Regions from separate parts of the Streptomyces sediminimaris genome, predicted to be linked through region 2. Evidence: riboswitches for the same ligand, from Rfam matches in the RefSeq annotation. Region 2 holds a riboswitch; the other holds the start of a gene.

Region 1 (6,937 bases), 1.5 Mb from region 2:
TCGCCGATCTGGGTGTCGGCGGCGGAGATGGAGGCCGTGGAAGCGATCTGCTCCTTGGTCTCGACGTCCTTGGCCTGCTCGAGCAGGGCACCGGAGACGGCCTCGACGGCCTTCTCGATACCGCGCTTGAGGGCCATCGGGTTGGCGCCGGCGGCGACGTTGCGCAGGCCCTCCTTGACCAGGGCCTGGGCGAGAACGGTCGCGGTGGTCGTACCGTCACCGGCGACGTCGTCCGTCTTCTTGGCGACTTCCTTGACCAGCTCGGCGCCGATCTTCTCGTACGGGTCCTCGAGCTCGATCTCCTTGGCGATGGAGACACCGTCGTTGGTGATCGTGGGGGCGCCCCACTTCTTCTCGAGGACGACGTTGCGGCCCTTGGGGCCGAGCGTCACCTTCACGGCGTCCGCGAGCTGGTTCATGCCGCGCTCGAGGCCGCGCCGCGCCTCCTCGTCGAACGCGATGATCTTGGCCATGTGAAGTGGTCCCTCCAGGACTGGGGGTGATTCCTTCGGACCGCGCCCGCGCCCGCGACGGACGGCACGCACGCCTCGTGGTTCCTTGCCCCACCCGGCCTGCGGGCCTCACCGACCCGGTCCTTCTTTGTCACTCTCACCTTCAGAGTGCTAACGCCAATGATTAGCACTCGACCCATGAGAGTGCAAGGTGCGCCCACGGAGCGAGCCGGGGCGGGCGGGCGTGTCCGCGCCCGGCCCCGGACACGCCGAAGGGCCCGCGCCCAGGGCGCGGACCCTTCGATCAAGAACGGAAGAACGTCGCTGCAGTTGACCCGGCGCGTGCTTCAGCCGGCCGCCAGCCGGACCATGTCCGCCTGCGGCCCCTTCTGGCCCTGCGAGATCTCGAAATCGACCCGCTGACCCTCTTCCAGGGTGCGGTAGCCGTCCATCTGAATCGCACTGTAGTGGACGAAAACATCCGCACCACCGTCGACCGCGATGAAGCCGTACCCCTTCTCCGCGTTGAACCACTTGACGGTGCCCTGAGCCATGCCTAACTCCCCTATTACTGGCCCTTGCACGGACCCGCACTTCGCGGATCCGGGTCAGACCTCACCCCCCACGGTTGGGGGCGTGCGCCGGAACGCGTCGACCGCGGCTGAATGTATCTGTCCAACTGCCGTCTGCAACAGGTCAATCGGACGAGAATTCCGGGCACGACCGGTCGGGAATGTACGGAGAATTCACCCGAATCCAGGGCAAGTCGGGCCCCATAAAAGGAGCATAAGACACAAAAGACCTGCACACTTTGGCGACTTCTCGCTGCCCGAGAAGTGGGAACTCATATGCGTCCGGCATGCGGAACGGGGCCGCTTCCCCAACTGTACCGTGCTCAACCATGCAGAATTGCCCCCTCCGCTTCTCTCACGGAGGGGGCAATTCGATGAACTCTTCGTAACCGACCTTACCGACGGTAATGATCGGGGCGTCCGACCTGTTCCTCAGCCTCCGGCGACGGCCGGAATGATCGAGACTCCGGCGCCGTCCGGAGTGGCCGTCTCCAGGCCCTGCTCGAAACGCACGTCGTCGTCGTTGACGTAGACGTTGACGAACCGGCGCAGCCTGCCCTGGTCGTCGAGCACCCGGGCGGCGATACCCGTGTGGTTCTTCTCCAGGTCGGCGATGACCTCGGCGAGGGTCGCGCCCTCGGCGGCGACCTCGGCCTGCCCGCCGGTGTAGGTGCGCAGGATGGTGGGGATACGGACGTTGACGCTCATGCTGATGACCTCCGGGTCGGGAACAGGCTTTTCAGGGGTGCGGGGCTGTGCTGGGGGTGCGGCCACCGCCGCGCGGGCGCGACCGGCCCACCGCGGCCCGCGGACGAACGGCCACCTGCTCAGGCGAGCCCGGCCTCACGGAAGGAATCGAGGTTCGGGCGAATGGTCGCGGTCAGGCCCGTACCGGCCACCGCGTCCAGCGTCTTCAGCCCGTCCCCGGTGTTGAGAACGACCGTCGTCAGCGCCGGGTCCAGCACCCCGTTCTCGATGAGCTTCCTCGTCACGCCGACGGTCACACCGCCCGCGGTCTCCGCGAAGATCCCCTCGGTCCGGGCGAGCAGCTTGATCGCGTCCACGATCTGCCCGTCGCTGACGTCCTCCACCGCGCCGCCGGTGCGCCGCGCGATGTCCAGCACGTACGGGCCGTCGGCGGGGTTGCCGATCGCCAGCGACTTGGCGATGGTGTCCGGCTTCTGCGGGCGGACCACGTCGTGCCCCGCCTTGTACGCCGTCGACACCGGCGAGCAGCCCTCGGCCTGGGCGCCGAAGATCCGGTACGGCCGGTCCTCGACGAGCCCGAGCCTGATCAGCTCCTGCAGACCCTTGTCGATCTTCGTCAGCTGCGAACCGGAGGCGATCGGGATGACCAGCTGGTCCGGCAGCCGCCAGCCGAGCTGCTCGCAGATCTCGTACGCCAGGGTCTTGGAGCCCTCCGCGTAGTACGGCCGCAGGTTGACGTTGACGAAGCCCCAGCCCTCGCCGGCCGGGTCGCCGATCAGCTCGGAGCAGAAACGGTTCACGTCGTCGTAGTTGCCCTCGATGCCGACGAGCTCGCCGCCGTAGACCGCGGCCATGACGACCTTGCCCTGCTCCAGGTCGTGCGGGATGAACACGCAGGAGCGGAAGCCGGCCCGGGCCGCCGCGGCGCCCACGGCGCCGGCCAGGTTTCCGGTGGAGGAGCAGGAGAGGGTGGTGAAGCCGAAGACGCGCGCCGCCTCCAGGGCCTGCGCGACGACGCGGTCCTTGAAGGAGTGCGTCGGGTTGCCGGAGTCGTCCTTGACGTACAGGCCGCCGGTCACGCCCAGCTCGCGGGCGAGGTTGTCGGCCCTGACGAGCTTGGTCCAGCCGGGGTTGATGTTCGGCTTGTCCGCCACGTCCGCCGGGACCGGCAGCAGGGGCGCGTAGCGCCAGATGTTCGCGGGGCCCGCCTCGATGCGCTTGCGGAGCTCCTCGGCGCCGTAGGCCGAGAAGTCGTAGGCGATCTCGAGGGGGCCGAAACACTCCTCGCACGCGAAGACCGGGCCGAGCGGTACCCGGTGACCGCACTCGCGGCAGCTGAGGGCCGCGGCGGGACCGAGGTCGACGGTCGTGGAGTCGGTGGTGCTTGCAACAGTCTGCGCAGCCATATGAGGCGAGGCCCTTTCTCCTCATCTTCCTCACGACGCATCTCGCCGTGAGACGGATTTGGCACCTTCCCTAGCCGGGGAGCCTCGCGGAACGATCAGCACTGATCTACGAGTACCGGCTGGAGGGTTGCCGGGGCTTCATCGGGCCGTTTCCCTCTGCCCCTCTGGATGAGCTGTATGCGGTTGTGAACGGCGGTGACCCCGGACATGCGATGGTCACCGGCGTTGTTCAAGACTGTAACCGACGCCCAGGACAGTTGAGAGAGCCGTCCGTAACGCGAGACAACCGTGAGGAGCCGCCGACCGTGCTGGAAGAAGTCGAGCGCTGGCTGCGCACCCGCTCCTGGGCCCTGTCCGACCGCCCGCTGCACCGGATCCTGGCCGCCAAGCAGCGCACGGGCCAGTCGGTCTCCGTCGTGCTGCCCGCGCTCAACGAGCAGGAGACGGTCGGCGACATCGTCGCCGTCGTCCGCCGCGACCTCATGCGGCAGGTGCCGCTGGTCGACGAGATCGTCGTCGTCGACTCGGGGTCCACCGACCGCACCTCCGAGGTGGCCGCGGCGGCGGGCGCCCGGGTGGTGCACCGGGACGAGATCCTGCCGCGCGTCCCGGCCGTGCCCGGCAAGGGCGAGGTGCTGTGGCGCTCCCTGCTCGTCACGACGGGGGACATCGTCTGCTTCGTCGACGCCGACCTGAGGGAGTTCTCCTCCGGCTTCGTCTCCGGGATCGTGGGCCCGCTGCTCACCGACCCCGGCGTCGAACTGGTCAAGGGCATGTACGACCGCCCGCTGGCCGGGGCCGCGGGACAGGGCGGCCGGGTCACCGAGCTGATGGCGCGCCCGCTGCTGAACATGCACTGGCCGCAGCTGGCCGGCTTCGTGCAGCCGCTCGGCGGCGAGTACGCGGCCCGCCGCTCCCTGCTGGAACAGCTGCCCTTCCCGGTCGGCTACGGCGTGGAGCTGGGCATGCTGGTCGACGCCCTGCACCTGGTGGGCCTCGACGCGCTCGCCCAGGTGGACGTCGGCGTGCGCAAGCACCGCCACCAGGACGGGCAGGCGCTGGGCCGCATGGCCGCCGCGATCTACCGCACGGCGCAGCTGAGGCTGGCCCGCGGGCATCTGCTGCGGCCGTCGCTGACCCAGTTCGAGCGCGGCGAGGACGGTTTCGAGCCGCGGACCCACTCCGTGGACACCGAGGAGCGCCCGCCGATGGTGGAGATCGCCGAGTACGCCGAGCGCCGGGTGGCCTGAGTCCGCCAGTCCGCCCGTCACGCGCCGTATACGGTCCACCCGCAGGGGGCAGCCAAACGTTTGAGCGTTTCCGGGCCTGGCTAGGTTGTGGCGTATGGCTTCCACGCACGGCGCTGCTCATCAGGTGCTGGTCGCGTCCAACCGCGGCCCGGTCTCGTACGAGGTGCAGGAGGACGGCTCGCTGTCCGCGAAACGCGGCGGCGGCGGGCTGGTCTCCGGGCTGTCCGCGATCGGCCCGGACGCGGGCGCGCTGTGGGTGTGCTCGGCGCTGTCCGACGGCGACCGGGAGGCGGTGCGCTGCGGGGTCGGCGAAGAGGGCGTGCGGATGCTGGACGTCCCGGCCGGCGTCCACGCCGACGCCTACAACGGCATCGCGAACTCGGTGCTCTGGTTCGTCCACCACCTGCTGTACCAGACGCCGCTGGAGCCGGTCTTCGACGCGGAGTTCCGGCGGCAGTGGGCCTCGTACGAGACCTACAACCGGGCCTTCGCCGAGGCACTCGCCGAGGAGGCCGCCGAGGGCGCGGCCGTGCTGGTGCAGGACTACCACCTGTGCCTGGTGCCGGGGATGCTGCGGGAGCTGCGGCCCGACCTGCGGATCGGGCACTTCTCGCACACGCCGTGGGCGCCCGCGGAGTACTTCCGGCTGCTGCCCGACGACATCGCCGGGCAGGTGCTGCGCGGCATGCTCGGCGCCGACCGCCTGGGCTTCCTGACCCGGCGCTGGGCGGACGCGTTCACGGCCTGCTGCACCGCGTTGGTGGGCGGCCTCGGGGGCACGGAGGTCGGCGTCCACGGGCTCGGCGCGGACGCCGACTTCCTGCGGCGGCGCGCGCACGAGGCCGACGTGGCCGAGCGGATGACCGCGCTGCGGGCCGAGATCGGTGAGGGCCGCAGGACGATCGTGCGGGTGGACCGCACCGAGCTGTCGAAGAACATCGTGCGCGGGCTGCTGGCGTTCCGTCAGCTGCTGGACGACCGCCCCGAGTGGCGCGAGCGCGTCGTGCACGTGGCGTTCGCCTATCCCTCGCGGCAGGACCTCGCCGTCTACCGGGACTACACGGCCGAGGTGCAGCGGCTGGCCGAGGAGATCAACTCCCGGTACGGCACCCCCGGCTGGACCCCGGTCGTGCTGCACGTCAAGGACGACTTCGCGCGCTCGCTGGCCGCCTACCGGCTGGCCGACGTGGCCCTCGTCAACCCCATCCGGGACGGCATGAACCTCGTCGCCAAGGAGATGCCGGTGATCTCCGACGAGGGGTGCGCGCTGGTGCTCTCGCGCGAGGCGGGCGCCCACGCCGAGCTGGGCGAGGACGCCATCACCGTGAACCCCTACGACATCGTGGAGACGGCGGACGCCCTGCACGAGGCGCTGACCATGCCCGCGGCGGAGCGGGCGGAGCGGGCCAAGCGGCTGGCGGCAGCGGCGACCGCGCTGCCGCCCGCGCAGTGGTTCCTGGACCAGCTGAACGCGCTGACCGGTCAGGCGAGCTGAGCCGCGATCCCGCGCAGCAGGCGGACGACCCCGGCCGGGCCGTCCACCACCACGTCCGCCCGCTCCCGCAGCCGCGTCACCTCGTCGCTGCCGCTGCACACCAGCAGGCCCGGGACGCCGTCGGCGCGCAGCCGGTCGACGGCGGAGAAGGCGGGCAGGTCGCCGAGGTCGTCGCCGGCGTAGAGGACCGCCGAGGCGCCGGTCTCGCGGACGTACTCCAGCAGGGCCACGCCCTTGTCCATGCCCGGCGGGCGCAGCTCCAGGACCAGGCGGCCGGGTTCGACGATCAGGCCGTGGCGCGCGGCGAGGTCGGCGAGGGGTGCGCGCAGCGCCTCGAAGGCGGCCTGCGGGTCGGCGGCGCGGCGGGTGTGGACCGCGACGGCGCGGCCCTTCTCCTCGATCCAGGTGCCCTGCCAGGCGCCCTCGCGGTCGAGGACCCCGGGCAGCTCGGCCCGGACGGCGGCGACGCCGGGGTGCGGGGCGGGGGCGCTGACCTCGCCGCTGACGGCGTCCCAGCGCTCGGCGCCGTAGTGGCCGAGGACGAGCAGGTGCTCCAGGCCCGGGACGCCCGCGAAGCCGCCGTTGCGGACGGCGACGCCGGCCGGGCGGCCGGTGACGACCGCCACGGAGGCGACCTTCGGGGCGAGGGCGGCGAGCGCCGGCACCGCCTCCGGGTGGGCGCGGGCCTGTTCCGGGTCCGCCACGATCGGTGCGAGGGTGCCGTCGAAGTCGAGGCCGACCACCGTCTTGCCGGGATCGGCGAGGATCGCGGCGAGTCCTTCGCGGCCCGCCCGCGTGGCAGGCGTCGGCAGGGGGTCCATGGAGTGCGTCGAGTCCGTATCCGTAGGGGTGCCCATACGGACGACCTTAACCGGGGGCGCCCTCCTCAGCGTTCGGCCCGTCTTTGTTCCCTCACCCGCCGCAGTCTGTTCACCGTCACCGGATCGTGGGCGAGCGCCCTGGTGTCGTCCAGGAGGGCGTTCAGGAGCTGGTAGTAGCGGACCGGGGCCAGGCCCAGCTCCTCGCGTATGGCGCGCTCCTTGGCGCCCGGCCC
Region 2 (6,937 bases):
CTCGCTGTACGAGCAGCAGACGCACCACGTGCTGTGTCCCTGCCACCAGTCCACCTTCGACCTCTCCGACGGTGCCCGGGTGATCTTCGGCCCCGCCGGCCACGCCCTGCCGCAGCTGCGCATCGGCGTGAACGACCAGGGCTACCTCGAGGCGCTCGGCGACTTCGACGAGCCCGTCGGTCCTGCATTCTGGGAGCGCGGATGACCACCAACGACACCACCGCGGTACGCCGCGGAAAGGCACCCGCCGGCGAGCGTGTCGCCGACTGGGCGGACGGCCGCCTGGGGATCTACTCCCTGGCCAAGACCAACATGCGCAAGATCTTCCCCGACCACTGGTCGTTCATGTTGGGCGAGGTCTGCCTCTACAGCTTCATCATCCTCATCCTCACGGGTGTGTACCTGACGCTGTTCTTCCACCCGTCGATGAACGAGGTCACGTACCACGGCAGCTACGTCCCGCTGCAGGGACAGCTGATGTCCGAGGCCTTCAACTCGACCCTGCACATCTCCTTCGACGTGCGCGGTGGCCTGCTGATCCGGCAGATCCACCACTGGGCCGCGCTGATCTTCCTCGCCGGCATGTTCGTGCACATGATGCGCGTGTTCTTCACCGGCGCGTTCCGCAAGCCGCGTGAGGTCAACTGGCTGTTCGGCTTCCTGCTGCTGGTCCTGGGCATGTTCACCGGCTTCACCGGCTACTCGCTCCCGGACGACCTGCTCTCCGGCACCGGTGTCCGCTTCATGGAGGGCGCGATCCTGTCCGTGCCGGTGGTCGGCACGTACCTGTCGTTCTTCCTCTTCGGCGGGCAGTTCCCGGGCGGCGACTTCGTGGCCCGCTTCTACTCGATCCACATCCTGCTGCTGCCGGGCATCATGCTCGGTCTGCTGGTCGGCCACCTGATCCTGGTCTTCTACCACAAGCACACGCAGTTCGCGGGTCCCGGACGGACGAACAACAACGTCGTGGGCATGCCGCTGCTGCCGGTGTACATGGCCAAGGCCGGAGGCTTCTTCTTCCTGGTCTTCGGTGTCATCACGGCCATCGCAGCGATCGCCTCGATCAACCCGATCTGGGCCATCGGCCCCTACCGTCCGGACCAGGTGTCCACCGGCGCCCAGCCCGACTGGTACATGGGCTTCTCCGAGGGCCTGATCCGGACGATGCCGGGCTGGGAGATCAACTTCTGGGGCCACACGCTCGTCCTGGGCGTGTTCATCCCGCTGGTGATCTTCCCGCTGGTCCTGGTCGCGATCGCGGTCTACCCGTTCATCGAGGCCTGGGTCACCGGCGACCGTCGCGAGCACCACATCCTGGACCGCCCGCGCAACGCCCCGACGCGTACCGCGTTCGGTGCCGCGTGGATCTCCTGGTACTTCGTGATGATGATCGGCGGCGGCAACGACATCTGGGCCACGCACTTCCACCTGTCGATCAACGCGATCACCTGGTTCGTGCGGATCGCCTTCTTCGTCCTGCCGGTGCTCACCTTCATCGCCACCAAGCGCGTCTGCCTCGGCCTGCAGCGCCGGGACCGGGACAAGGTGCTGCACGGCCGCGAGTCGGGCATCATCAAGCGCCTGCCGCACGGTGAGTTCATCGAGGTCCACGAGCCGCTCACCCAGGACGCGCTGCACACCCTGACCGCGCACGAGCAGTACCAGCCGCTCGAGATCGGCCCCACGGTCGACGAGAACGGCGTCGAGCGCAAGGTGAGGGGCTCCGAGAAGCTGCGCGCCAAGCTCAGCGAGGCGTACTACGGCGAGGAGTCCCAGATCGCGAAGCCCACCGCGGAGGAGTACAAGGAGATCACGAGCGGCCACGGCCATCACTGATCGCTGAGGCGTCGCCACGCCACGGCGAGGGGCCCCGTCCGGTGTTCGGACGGGGCCCCTTGTCATGCCTTCCGGCTGGATAGGGTGGGGGTCGGACTCCCGCGACGAGTCCTCCTCTTCTACGACACCAGGAGCGGCCCTATGAGCGCTGTGACCCCCGCTGGAGGCGACACCGCGGCGGGCCGTTCCTGGCCCGAGGTGCTGAACGCCCTGCTCTACGGCCGCGACCAGAGCGCCGACGCGACGGCCTGGGCGATGGACCAGATCATGCGCGGCGAGGCGACGGACGCGCAGATCGCGGGCTTCGTCGTGGCCCTGCGCGCCAAGGGCGAGACGGTGGAGGAGATCGCCGGCCTGGTCCGGACGATGTACGAGCACGCCAACGTGATCGAGGTGCCCGGGCGGACGGTGGACATCGTCGGCACCGGCGGCGACGGCGCCAAGACGGTCAACATCTCCACCATGTCCGCGATCGTCGTCGCCGGTGCGGGCGCCACGGTCGTCAAGCACGGCAACCGCGCCGCGTCCTCGGCGTCCGGTGCCTCGGACGTCCTGGAGAAGCTCGGCGTCAATCTGGAACTGACCCCGCAGCGGGTGGCCGAGGTGGCGCAGGAGGCGGGGATCACCTTCTGCTTCGCCGTCAAGTTCCACCCGGCGCTGCGGCACGCCGGCGCCGCGCGCGGCCAGCTGGCCATCCGCACGGTGTTCAACATCCTCGGCCCGCTGACCAACCCCGCCCGGGTGCGGGCCCAGGCGGTCGGTGTCGCCGACCCGCGGATGGCTCCGGTCGTCGCGGGCGTCTTCGCCGAACGCGGCAACTCCTCGCTGGTCTTCCGCGGGGACGACGGACTCGACGAGCTGACCACCACGGCCACCTCCCGGGTCTGGATCGTCCGCGACGGCAAGGTCGCCGAGGAGACCTTCGACCCCCGCGAGGTCGGCATCGAGCTGGTGCCGGTCGAGGCGCTGCGCGGCGGCGACCCCTCGTACAACGCCGAGGTGGCCCGCAGGCTCCTCGACGGGGAGCGGGGGCCGGTGCGGGACGCCGTACTGCTGAACTCGGCGGCCGCGCTCGTCGCCCTCGACCCGGGCCCGGGACCGCTGGCCGAACAGCTCCGCGCCGGGATGGCCAGGGCCGCGGAGTCGATCGACTCGGGCGCCGCCAAGCGGGCGCTGGAGCGCTGGGTGGCGGCCAGCAACGGCTGAGCGTCCGCCGGGAGTGCCACGGCTCGCCGGCCGGCGGCCGCCGGCCGCCGGCGAGCAGGGGCGCGGTCCCGTCATCCGGACACGGGTTGCGGGACCGCGATCACTTCACGTACGTTTCCGACCAGGTCATGAGTGACAGTCATGAGGCCCCGGCCGACTGTCCGGCAACCCTCCGTCCGTGGCGGGGTGCCCCGGGTGAGGACCAGGCCGTGGGCAGCGAGGTCCAGGGCAAGCGCGGATCCCTCGTACACCAGGGGTCCTGGTCGTCGAGGAGCCTTCTGTGAGCCAGCGAATGCGCTAGGGCGTCGAGCCCCGCCTCCGCGTACCCCTTTCACCTCTCCCCGTGCTGGAGCCGTACCGCTCGCACGGCGGATCCGCTCGTCCCTCGCAGGAGTCTCGCCATGTCCGTCCCCACCGCTGCCGCCGTCCAGGCCGTCTGTGCCCCGCTGCCCGTTCTGGGCCGGGACGTCACCGTCCCGCTCGTCACCGGTGGCGAGGTCACCTACGCCGCACTCGACTACGCGGCCAGCGCGCCGGCCCTGCAGCGCGTCTGGGACGACGTGGCGGCCTACGCACCGTACTACGGCAGCGTCCACCGGGGCGCCGGGTACCTGTCCCAGCTGTCGACCGACCTGTTCGAGGGCGCCCGCAGGACGGTCCTGGAGTTCCTGGACTGCCGTCCCGGCGACCAGCTGGTCTTCACCCGCTCCACGACGGACTCGCTGAACCTGCTCGCCCGCGCGCTGCCCGCAGGCTGCCAGGTCCTCGTCTTCGAGACCGAGCACCACGCGAGCCTGCTGCCCTGGCAGGACGCCCGGGTCACCTGCCTCGACGCGCCGCGCACCCCGCAGCAGGCCGTGGCGACCCTGGAGCGCGCCCTCGCCGCCCGCGACCCGCGGACTCCGGCGCTGGTCTGCGTCACCGGCGCCTCCAACGTCACCGGCGAGCTGTGGCCGGTGCGCGAGCTGGCCGCCGCGGCGCACGCCCACGGCGCGCGGATCGTGCTGGACGCGGCGCAGCTGGCCCCGCACCGCCCGGTCTCCGTGCGGGACCTCGACGTCGACTGGGTCGCCTTCTCCGGGCACAAGCTCTACGCGCCCTTCGGCTCCGGTGTGCTGGCCGGCCGCGCCGACTGGCTGCGGGCGGCCGAGCCGTACCTCGCGGGCGGCGGCGCCAGCCGCAGGGTGACGCGGCGCGCGGACGGGGGCGTGGACGTGGAGTGGCACGACGGCGCCGCCCGCCACGAGGCCGGCTCCCCGAACGTGATCGGTGCCCACTCCATCGCCTCCGCCTGCCGGGCCCTCACCGAGGCGGGCTTCGACGGCCTGGTCGCGCGTGAGCAGCGCCTGATCACCCGGGTCCGCGCGGGTCTGGCCGAGGTCCCGCAGGTCACGGTCCTGTCCCTGTTCGGCGACGACGCCCCCCGGGTCGGGGTGATCTCGTTCGTCGTCGAGGGCTGGCACAGCTCCCACTTCGCCGCCGCGCTCTCCGCCGAGTACGGCATCGGCGTGCGGGACGGCCTGTTCTGCGCCCACCCCCTGCTGCGCACCCTGCTGGGCGGCGGCCCCCAGGCCCGGGGCGAGTGCGGCGCCCCCGAGGCCGCCCCGGGCGGGAAGTCCCTCGACGCCATCCGCGTCAGCTTCGGCGCCGGCACCCCCGACGAGCACGTCACCCGCTTCCTGGCGGCCGTGCGGGAACTGGTGCGCGACGGCGCGAAGCGGCGCTACCGCACGCAGGACGGCCGCTGCGTGCCGGCGGTTTGACGACGCCGGTACGACGCGCCTTCAGGAGTCCAGGCCGATGGCGAACGCCGCCTCCAGGTCGTGCTGGGAGTAGGTGCGGAACGCGACGTGCGTGTCCGTGGCCTCGACGCCGGGGATCTTGCTGATGCGGCCCGGGATGATCTCGGCCAGGTCCTCGTGCTCCTTGACCCGGACCATGGCGATCAGGTCGTAGGTGCCGGTGACCGAGAAGACCTCGCTCACGGACTCCAGCGCCGCGATCGACTCCGCGATCTCGGGGATCCGGTCCACGCTGGTCTTGATGAGGACGATCGCGGTGATCACGGCTGGTTCTCTCCCTCGGGAGCCGGAGCTGGGGCGGACCTCACTCTAGTCGCCCCCGGGTCGCCCACCACCGCCCTTCCGCGGCCGCCCCTCGGGCCCTTCCCCCTCCTCTTCCCGGACCGGGCCCAGGCGTAGCAGAAGCCCAGGCCGAAGCCCACCAGGTGGGCCAGGTAGGCCACCCCCGGCCCGCGGTCCGCCCGGCCCGCGGCCAGCCACTGCAGGGCCGCCCAGAACGGCAGGACCACCCACGCGGGGAAGCGCACCGGGAGGAAGAAGAGGAACGGGAGCAGGCTTGTCACCCTGGCCGTGGGGAACAGGTAGAGGAACGCGCCCAGGACGGCGGAGATCGCCCCGGACGCCCCCACCAGGGACTGCTCGGAGGCGGAGTTCGCGGCCGCGTAGCCGAGCAGGGCCAGGTAGCCGCAGCCGAGGTAGAAGAGGGCGAACCGCACGCGGCCCATCCGCTCCTCGGTCATCACGCCGAAGACGTAGAGGAAGAGCATGTTGCCGAGCAGGTGCACCCAGCTGCCGTGCACGAACAGGGCGGTGGCGGGGGTCAGGACGGCCCTGGGGGAGCCCTGGAACAGCTCGGCCGGGATCACCCCCCACCGGTGGAAGTACGCGCGCTGGGCGGCGAGCAGTGCCTCCCCGGAGCCGTAGACCCGGTCCAGGCCCGATGCCGGGCCGATCACGAAGACCAGGCAGCACAGGACGAGCAGCGTGTGGGTCACGGGCGCCGACGGGCGCCGGCTCGTTCTGCTGTCGGTCGGGCTCCGGTGGCTGATCATGAACACAGAGCATGACGTAAGGGGACGCACTCGCACAGAACGCCTCGCCGCCGTGGACAGGCGGGCGGCGGGTCGCCGCCAGGCCGTAGGGTTACGGCCACACGCTCCGGGGAAGCCGGGGCGTCGCGGACACCAGACGGCCCAGAAGGAAAAGGTACGAGTCACGATGACGGTTCCCCTGCCGACCGCCTCGACACGGTGGCGCTGCACCCTCTGCGGCAACCTCACGCGGTTCGACGTGACCCGCTCCTCGAAGGTCGTCGAGTACGTCCACCTCGATCTGGCCGGCGAGCCGAAGGTCGAGGAGCGCGAGGTGGTCAGTGAGACCATCGAGTCGGTGCGCTGCCGCTGGTGCAACGCGGTGGACCAGGTGGAACTCGTGGACAGGCCGGGCGCCGACTCCTGAGCGGAGCGGCCCCACAGGTAATGGGGTGTGACGGATGGCGGAGACCGCGGACGGGGGGCCGGGCGACGGCACCGCCGAGGTGCTTGACCGTCCGCTGCCCGACGGAGTGCGCCGCAGGGTCGTCCAGATCGTCGCGGACGCGTTCGGCGGCCTGACCGTCGCCGAACTGCCCGGACAGCTCAGGCAGTACGCCCGGTTCACCCCGTCTCGCCGCGCCAAGTTCGCCGGCAACGCGATGGCGGCCGCGCTGGAGACCGAGCCGCTGTTCCGGCAGCGGATCGGGGAGAAGCTCAGAGAGGCCCAGCCGGAGCTGGCCGGCGCCCTCGACTCCGGCTCGCCGCCCCCGGCCGCGGACCCGCTCGACGTGGCGGCCGCGGCCTATGTTCTGCGGCCCACCGGCTGGGTGAAGCTCGTGACGGCGGCCGGCGAGGAGGCTCAGCGGGCCGACGCCGAGCGGGCCGGCGAGGAGAGCCGGGCCGAGCTGGAGCGGCTGCGCGAGGAGCTGGAGCGGGCCCGCGAGCAGACCCGGCTCGACACCGAGCGGCTGCGCACCGAGCTGGAGGCCGCCCGCAAGGAGGCCGACTCGCTGCGCCGCAAGCTGCGCGCGGCCCTCAGCGACGTCAAGCGGGGCGAGG

The links. A riboswitch is a leader RNA that binds a small molecule or an ion and turns the genes downstream of it on or off. The one in region 2 is predicted to bind S-adenosylmethionine.
Region 1: it holds a riboswitch for S-adenosylmethionine, as region 2 does, so the genes downstream of both, thrC (threonine synthase) here and ACJ9NR_RS11320 (aminotransferase class V-fold PLP-dependent enzyme) in region 2, are expected to answer to the same signal.

What each region holds. Positions count from the first base shown of each region.
Region 1 is NZ_JBJWOT010000001.1:3,881,117-3,888,053, forward strand. It holds gene groL (chaperonin GroEL) at 1-473, opposite strand, end outside; gene ACJ9NR_RS17865 (cold-shock protein) at 800-1,006, opposite strand; gene ACJ9NR_RS17870 (MoaD/ThiS family protein) at 1,457-1,732, opposite strand; gene thrC (threonine synthase) at 1,852-3,138, opposite strand; SAM riboswitch class I at 3,157-3,313, opposite strand; gene ACJ9NR_RS17880 (glucosyl-3-phosphoglycerate synthase) at 3,444-4,388, shown strand; gene ACJ9NR_RS17885 (alpha,alpha-trehalose-phosphate synthase (UDP-forming)) at 4,483-5,883, shown strand; gene otsB (trehalose-phosphatase) at 5,871-6,740, opposite strand; gene ACJ9NR_RS17895 (DUF3263 domain-containing protein) at 6,770-6,937, opposite strand, start outside.
Region 2 is NZ_JBJWOT010000001.1:2,396,280-2,403,216, reverse strand. It holds gene qcrA (cytochrome bc1 complex Rieske iron-sulfur subunit) at 1-205, shown strand, start outside; gene qcrB (cytochrome bc1 complex cytochrome b subunit) at 202-1,836, shown strand; gene trpD (anthranilate phosphoribosyltransferase) at 1,978-3,042, shown strand; SAM riboswitch class IV at 3,167-3,283, shown strand; gene ACJ9NR_RS11320 (aminotransferase class V-fold PLP-dependent enzyme) at 3,444-4,805, shown strand; gene ACJ9NR_RS11315 (Lrp/AsnC family transcriptional regulator) at 4,827-5,108, opposite strand; gene ACJ9NR_RS11310 (rhomboid family intramembrane serine protease) at 5,105-5,896, opposite strand; gene ACJ9NR_RS11305 (hypothetical protein) at 6,063-6,302, shown strand; gene ACJ9NR_RS11300 (NYN domain-containing protein) at 6,337-6,937, shown strand, end outside.